2 regions of the Staphylococcus hyicus genome follow, and region 1 is predicted to be linked to the other one. Evidence: predicted binding sites of a transcription regulator. Region 1 holds the regulator's gene; the other holds the start of a gene.
What was found. Region 1 encodes Rex, which represses fermentation and respiration genes when NADH is low (regulators of the CRP and FNR family bind a similar motif). Its sites were predicted from a motif close to TTGTGAAATATTTCACAA; they were not measured.
Positions count from the first base shown of each region.

Region 2: the regulator Rex is predicted to act here: its motif matches at 2,803-2,820, upstream of SHYC_RS02385 (nitrate reductase subunit alpha).

Region 1 covers NZ_CP008747.1:867,300-871,495, forward strand. Annotated here, with positions in the region: gene SHYC_RS12250 (hypothetical protein) at 1-183, opposite strand, end outside; gene SHYC_RS03965 (ABC-F family ATP-binding cassette domain-containing protein) at 531-2,471, opposite strand; gene SHYC_RS03970 (redox-sensing transcriptional repressor Rex) at 2,745-3,380, shown strand; gene SHYC_RS03975 (YeeE/YedE family protein) at 3,560-4,196, shown strand, end outside.
Region 2 covers NZ_CP008747.1:562,355-566,550, reverse strand. Annotated here, with positions in the region: gene SHYC_RS02385 (nitrate reductase subunit alpha) at 1-2,696, opposite strand, end outside; gene SHYC_RS02380 (5'-nucleotidase C-terminal domain-containing protein) at 2,977-4,196, opposite strand, start outside.

The sequences.
Region 1 (4,196 bases):
TCTCGCATAATGATGCATATTTAAGATAATACGTATTATAAAAGGCATATGATCGAACTTATGATGATGCTTTAAATGTGCTACGATTGATTTGCGGAACACAATATATTGATATATTTCTGTAACTATCATTACAGTGATAATGACGGCGATGAAAACAATGAAAAAAATAAAGTTCACCATGTGCGTTGAGCTCCCTTAATCTAATTTAATAAAATAATCTATATAAAACAATTTTAATTATTAATTAAGATTAATACAAGGTCCAAAGAAAGAGATTAAAAAGTCAATAGGGAACATGCGTACTTATGCACAACTTGTTAACATCCTGTGTATAAAAATAGATATAATACCGAAAAAAGGGTGGATATATTGTTGATAAGTATCGTTTCGATTAAGTGTTTATTTGTGGATAAGTAGGATATCTTTGTGGACAGTTGTAATATAAAGGGTTTTAAAACAATGCGTCTGTCTATAAAGTGTGTAAATAAAAATAACCGAAGTATAAAATTATACTTCGATATTAAGTGTTATGTTTCATATTCATTTAATAAATGTTGTAATTCTTCCCATTGTAGCATTGAATGTTCTAAATTTTGTTCGATTGTGCTTCGTTCGTTTGCAAGACGTGCAGTCTCTTCATAATCATTTACAATTTCTTCTGATGCCATTAGTATATCTAATTGCTCAATTTGCGCTTCGTAAGTTGCTATATGTGCTTCATGTTCTTCGATTTGACGTTCAATTTTACGTTTTTCACGTCGCATGACTTTTTGATCTTGGTAATCCGTGTTTGATACTATGCTAGAAGGTTGTTTATCAAACTGCGTTTCACCTTGTCGCGCCTCTATAGCTTTTTGCTGAGCGACTTTTTCTAAATAGTAGGCATAATTTCCTTGGATAAACTGTCCTCCATCTGAATCCAAACTAAATATTTTATTTGCTAAAGCATTTATAAAATAGCGATCATGGGAGACGAATATTAATGTACCATCAAATTCTGATAAAGCTTGCTCTAACATTTCCTTCGAATTTATGTCAAGATGGTTGGTTGGTTCATCAAGTATTAAAACATTATTTCTTTCTAACATGAGAAGTGCAAGTTGTAATCTAGCCTTTTCGCCACCCGACAGATCATTGATTATTTTTTTAACTTCGTCTTGGGTAAATAAAAAGCGACCTAATACAGCGCGAATATCTTTTTCAGGCATTTGACGATATTGATCCCACACAAAATCTAAAATCGTTTTATTAGATTTGAATTCAGCTTGTTTTTGGTCATAGTACCCGATTTTTAAGTTTGAGCCAGTTTGAATGTGTCCTGAAAGCGCCGAAATTTTATTGGCTAACGTTTTAATAAATGTCGATTTTCCAATACCATTCGGTCCAATTACAGCGATATGATCTCCTTTTGTAATTTCAAACGTGATAGGGGCTGTAATAGGAGTGTGATAACCGATTTCAAGGTTGTTGATATTCATAACATCATTCCCGGTATTTCGGTCAAAATCAAATTGAATATTAGCACTTTTAGCATCTAATAAAGGCTTTTCAATTCGTTCCATTTTTTCTAAAATTTTACGTCGACTTTTAGCCATTCCACTAGTCGAAGCACGTGTGATATTTTTATCAACAAATGTTTCAAGGCGTTTAATTTCTAATTGTTGACGCTCATATTCAATCATGCGCTTTTCATAATATTGGTCACGTAGCTGAACATATTTTGCATAGTTACCTTTATAAAGTTTTACTTCGCCTAGTGCGACATCATACACTTGGGTAACAATTTTGTCTAAAAAGAAACGGTCATGGGAGATGATGACAATCGCGCCATTAAAATATTTTAAATACTCCTCAAGCCATTCTGTGGTTTCCATGTCAAGGTGATTGGTCGGTTCATCCAATAAGAGTAGATCAGGTTTACTTAATAACATTTGTGCAAGTGACAAACGTGTTTTTTGGCCACCACTGAAATCATTAATTGGTCTATCATAATCTTCTACTGTAAATTTTAAGCCATGTAAAACGGTTTTAATTTTACTTTCATATTGGTATCCTTCCATTTGTTCGAATTGATTAGATAATGATTCATAACGATTTAAGTGTTCTTGATATTCGGGACTTTCATAATCATCTGCATGTGTACTCAACCAATCGGTTTCAAATTGCATCTTTTGTGCAATTGACTCGATTTCTTGAAAGGGTTTCGACATTTCCTCGATTACCGTATTTTTGGTATCTAGTGTCATCTGTTGGGTTAAATAGCCAATCTTCAAACCTTTAATTTTAGAGATATGCCCGCTATCGTAATTGTCTACGCCAGCAATAATTTTCATTAGCGTTGATTTTCCAGCACCATTTCGACCAACGATGCCAATACGTTCGCCTGTCTGTACTTCAAAATTGACGTTATTGAAAATTTCCTCACCGTCAAATGATTTTGAAAGTTGATTTAATTGCATTAGTATCATGTGCAAGCTCCTTTCATTCTTAATTATTGTACAACAAAGTGAAAGGGTATCAAATAGATTATGTTCCTTTAAAACCGGTTTTAAGTTATAATTATTATGAATAAAAGTTGGTGAATTTTTTAACAAAACAATATTAAGTCATAATGTATTTACAGATATTTATAGTATATAAAGTAGATAATTCTTTTTATTATAAAATATTTTTAAAGCTACAATAGCACATATGACTTAGTTTGTTGCCTGAAATGGCATGTGAAAGATGGAGGAACGAAAATGACTAAAGAATTAAATAAAATTCCACGCGCGACATTGAAGCGCTTACCGTTATATTATCGCTTTGTAAATAGTCTCAAATCGAAAGGAACATCTCGCGTTAATTCTAAAGAAATAAGCGAAGGTCTTGGTATAGATTCTGCTACAATTAGACGTGATTTTTCTTACTTCGGTGAACTTGGTAAAAAAGGGTATGGTTACAATATTGACAGTTTATTAGAGTTTTTCAAATCCGAATTGAGTGATGCTGATTTAATTAAAATTGGTGTTGTCGGTGTGGGACATTTAGGAAAAGCGTTAATTTCATTTAACTTTCCAATACATGACGATATGTTTATTACAGAAGCTTTTGATATTGATCCAGATATTGTTGGTACAAAAATTGGTGATGTAACAGTGAAATCAATGGATGAAATGAAAAAAGTGATTCAAGATCAAGCGTTAGAAGTAATTATTATTGCGACACCGATTAAGGTTGCCCAAAGTGTTACAGACAAAGTTGTTGCTGCTGGCGTAAAAGGAATTTTAAATTTTACACCATCACCAGTGCAAGTGCCAAATGATGTTCAAGTACATCAAATCGATTTAGGCGTTGAACTTCAGTCGTTATTGTTTTTTATGAAAAACTATGGTTAAGCAATAAAACATTTTTAATCATTAACGTTAGAATGTATGATGCATGAGAATCAACTTAATATATAAATGAAAAATCGAAGTGTAAGTGCTTCGATTTTTTTATTTTGGAATATCCCCTTGATAAAAATAGTTTATTTGTTATAATTCTTATCATAATAATCGGGATAGGAGATGTTTAAATGGTTTGGACAATTATAAGTGGGCTAATCGTAGGGGGACTGTTAGGTTTTGTAATGCAACGTACTCGGTTTTGCTTAACAGGCGGCTTTCGGGATATGTATGTTCAAAGAAACAATAAAATGTTTTATGCATTACTTATTGCTATAACAATTCAAGCTATCGGAATTTTTCTTTTAAACGCCATTGGGGTAATTACTATTTCAAATGAGACGTTTCCAATAATTGGAACAATCATTGGCTCATTTATTTTTGGTATCGGTATCATTTTAGCGGGAGGATGTGCTACTGGTACGTATTACCGTGCGGGTGAAGGATTGATTGGGAGTTGGATAGCCCTTTTAATGTATGCATTATTTGCGGCGATTACTAAAAATGGCGTTTTAGCCCCCTTAATGAATAAAATTAATAGTAAGACAGTTGCCAATGCAGATATGGCTCAATCGACAGGTATTCCAAGTTGGATATTTTTAATTATTTTAGTTGGTGTTACGCTGTTTCTAGTCAATAGAACATTGAGAAAACCGAAACCTAAAATAGCAGTACCACAATTAAAACAACGATATACAGGGTTACGTCACATTTTATTTGAGAAACGTTTCCATCCCTTTGTTGCAGCAATTGTAGTCGGCTTTATAG
Region 2 (4,196 bases), 300 kb from region 1:
CCGACTTTACCATTTTCTAATAATGGCCCTACTGAAATGAACTTATCATGCACATCTGTGTACGTACGATCAACAACTGCAAAGCCTGGCATTGTTTTACCTGGAATTGGCTCAATTTCACCTTTTGTCCAATCATGAACTTTACCATAAGCAAGTGAAATTTCTTGTTTAGAGTCGTGTGCAAGTGGTGCTGTTACTACATCTTTATACGTTCCAGTTAAGTGAACACGTGCCATATCCGAAAAAGTTTTACTAATCGTTTTGAAAATATCCCAATCAGATCGAGATTCCCATAATGGATCAATGGCCGGATTAAATGGATGGATAAATGGATGCATATCCGTTGATGATATATCATGTTTTTCATACCATGTTGCTGCCGGCAACACGATGTCAGAGTATAGTGGTGTCGCAGTCATACGGAAATCTAATGACACAAGTAAGTCTAATTTACCAACCGTATCTTCACGCCAAGTAATCTCTTCAGGTTTCTCAGTTTCATTCGGTTCTGCCATTAATGCAGATTTCGCGCCTAGCAAATGTTTCATGAAATATTCTTGTCCTTTAGCAGAACTTGAAATTAGGTTCGAACGCCATACGAATAATGATTTAGGATGGTTTTTACGTAAATCTGGGTCTTCAATCGCAAATTTTGTTTTACGGGATTTCACATCGTCTAATGCACGTTTTAAAACCGCTTCGTTCGTAAATTCCCCTGCATCTTTTGCTTCTTCGCCCCACATTAAGCTGTTGCGATCAAATTGTGGGTAAGACGGTAACCAACCATTGCGCGCTGCTAAGACATTATAATCAGCAGGGTGTTGCAACTTCACATTTTCAGCCAATGGTGACGCTAAACGGTCTACACCAGATTCTTCGTATTTCCACTGATCTGTAGCGAAATAGAACCAACTTGTGCCGTTTTGTAAACGTGGTGGACCTTGCCAGTCTTTTGCAAATGCAATGGTGCTCCACCCTTCAATCGGACGACATTTTTCTTGACCTACATAGTGCGCCCAACCGCCACCATTAACACCTTGGCAACCACAAAGTACGACTAAGTTCAAAATAGATCGATAAATCATATCAGAGTTAAACCAGTGGTTAATACCTGCGCCCATGATAATCATTGAGCGACCGCCTGTATCAATTGCATTTTGCGCAAATTCACGTGCGACTTGAGTCACTAAATTTGCTTTAACACTTGTCACTTTTTCTTGCCAAGCCGGTGTATAGAATGATTCTGCGTCATTAAAGTCTTTCGATTCTAATGGGTGATTGAATCGTTTAACGCCATATTGACTTGTCATCAAGTCATAAATCGTTGCCGCAAGCACTTCTTCACCGTTTGCCAAAGTGACTTTACGCACTGCAATTGGACGTTCAAACACACCGTTGCCTGCATTATCAAAGTAAGGGAACTGAATCGTTACAATTTCATGTTCGCCAGTCACGACAGACATGCTTGGATCGATTTTTTCGCCTTGTTCATTTTCAAGTTTTAAGTTCCATTGTTTGCCATCTTCCCAACGTTGACCCATAGTACCGTTTGGAACTTGAATGGTGTCTGTTAAAGCATCAATTACAACCGGTTTCCACTCACTATTCGGCGTTGTACTTCCTAAATCACTTGACCGTAAAAAACGCCCTGCTTTGTATCCTTTATCATCTTGATCTAAACGAATGATAAATGGCATATCTGAGTACTGCTTTGCATAGTTAATAAACATTTCTGATGGATTATCTTCATAAAACTCTTGAAGAATGACATGCGTCATCGCTTGTGCAATGGCTGCATCTGTACCGGGATTAGGTGCCATCCAGTTGTCCGCAAACTTAACGTTTTCAGCATAGTCAGGTGCTACCGAAATCACTTTCGCTCCTTTATAACGCACTTCAGTCATAAAGTGCGCATCTGGCGTACGCGTTAAAGGTACGTTAGAGCCCCACATCATAATGTATGACGAGTTATACCAGTCACTTGATTCTGGAACGTCTGTTTGTTCACCCCAAATTTGTGGAGATGCTGGTGGTAAATCTGCGTACCAATCATAGAAACTTAACATTTCTCCACCAAGTAATGAAATGAAGCGGGCACCCGCTGCATAACTGATCATTGACATGGCAGGAATTGGTGTAAACCCAGCGATACGGTCCGGACCATCTTTTTTAATTGTGTAAATTAATTGTGCTGCAATCAGCTGTGACACGTCTTTCCAATTCGCTCGAATGTGTCCACCTTTACCACGTGCAGATTTGTAAATGGTTGCTTTTTCCTCGTCCTCTACTATGGAAGCCCATGCCTTGATTGGATCTTGGTGTTCGTCTAATGCACTTGTCCATAAATCCCATAATTTTCCGCGGACATATGGGTATTTAATACGTAATGGACTGTATTCATACCATGAAAATGATGCACCTCGTGGGCAACCACGCGGCTCAAATTCAGGCATATCAGGTCCGCAACTTGGATAGTCTATTTGTTGATTCTCCCATGTAATGACACCATTTTTAACAAATACTTTCCACGAACATGAGCCCGTACAGTTCACACCATGTGTTGTACGCACCACTTTATCGTGGCTCCAACGTTCTCTATACATCTTTTCCCATTCACGGCTTTTATGTTCTAAAACCGACCAGTTCCCATTGAACTTTTCAGTAGGTTTAAAGAAATTCAATCCAAATTTAACCATGTTCATCCTCCTTAAATACATAGGCTTTCCAACTTAATTCAATTGTATAATTCAACCTTCACACACAACATTAGGGAAATACCTAATTCGATAGTAAAATCCCCTAATGTTAAAAAATTCACATAGTTGATACACAGATATTTTTATCAATCATTGCCATTTAAAAACACTTAAAATGTTCTGTTTTAAAAATCAACGCAAAAAAACGCTCAAAATTCCACGTGGAATTTTGAGCGTTTAATCCTTACACTACGAAAGCTATAGCTTTTTTCTCATCATTTTAAGCAGTGTAACGTCTTGTTAATACCATACCACCCAAGACAAGTAATCCGCCTACCCATATAGGCGTTTGTTCAGAATGTCCTGTATCAGGTAATTGTTGTATCTTTTTAGTCGATAATAAAACATGACTAGTGTGTAATGACACCCATTCACCATTTACTTGTACATAGCCATTTTGACCATTAATAGGAACAAAAGGTGCATCACCTATGATTTTTACACCATTATGAATATGATGCGTTTGTTTCGCATTTATTACTTTCATATTCATTTTAGGAACCATTGATTGTTGAGTCGCACCATTCGATGCACCTTGTTGCGGTTGTTTCGGGAAAGGCACCACTTTATCTTCTTGTGCTTCTAAAACTTCAGGCTTACCATTAATGATTCGAGTTGGCGCTTTAGTATTATATTGTGATACATCCGCTTGTTTTAAATAATCTGCAAACACTTTATCTAATGATAACCCTTCTTCCCTAGGGCCATTTAACATCGTATAACCATCTCCGCCCGAGGCAGTGAAATCATTTGTCGCAACATGATACACACGATTGACATCTAGCGCCTCAAACTTACCTGTTTGCTTATTTAAAATATGAATTGCTTTAATACGTTTTCCAGCTGATTGATTCATATCATAATAAACACGGATAGATTTCGAAACTTGTAATAAACCACCATTCGCAGATAATTGCTTCACGTCATTAACTGTTTCAAGCGGTGCACTTAAACTATGTTCAAATGCTGCTAAAACATCAGACCCTTTGACTTTAATTTGAGAAATCGTATTACCAAATGGCAGTACGGTAATGATGTGATTTAACGTTACCTCGCCTTTGTTGATTGAGGCACGAATGCCACCACTATTCGTCACAGCAAAGTCAGCCGGTTGACTAAAATGGTCTTTACTATATGCTTCCATTGCGTCCGCAATTGCATTACCTAGATTTGTCTCATGACGACGCACGTGATCACGTTCCCCAACAAAGTCAATTTCGTTATTTGGAATCACCACTTCAGACGTTTCTTTTAAGAATGCCTCATTCGCTTTATCTACTTGTGCTTTCACTATTGGATCTGGTTGTATCTGGGCTACATCTTTTACACTGATTAAAGATGCTTTAAGGTCACTTACAGTATTGTTGTTAAAATTAAAATCTATTTTACCGATATTCGCAAGTGCTGTTCCTGTTTGCGCAAGTAAATCACGACCATACA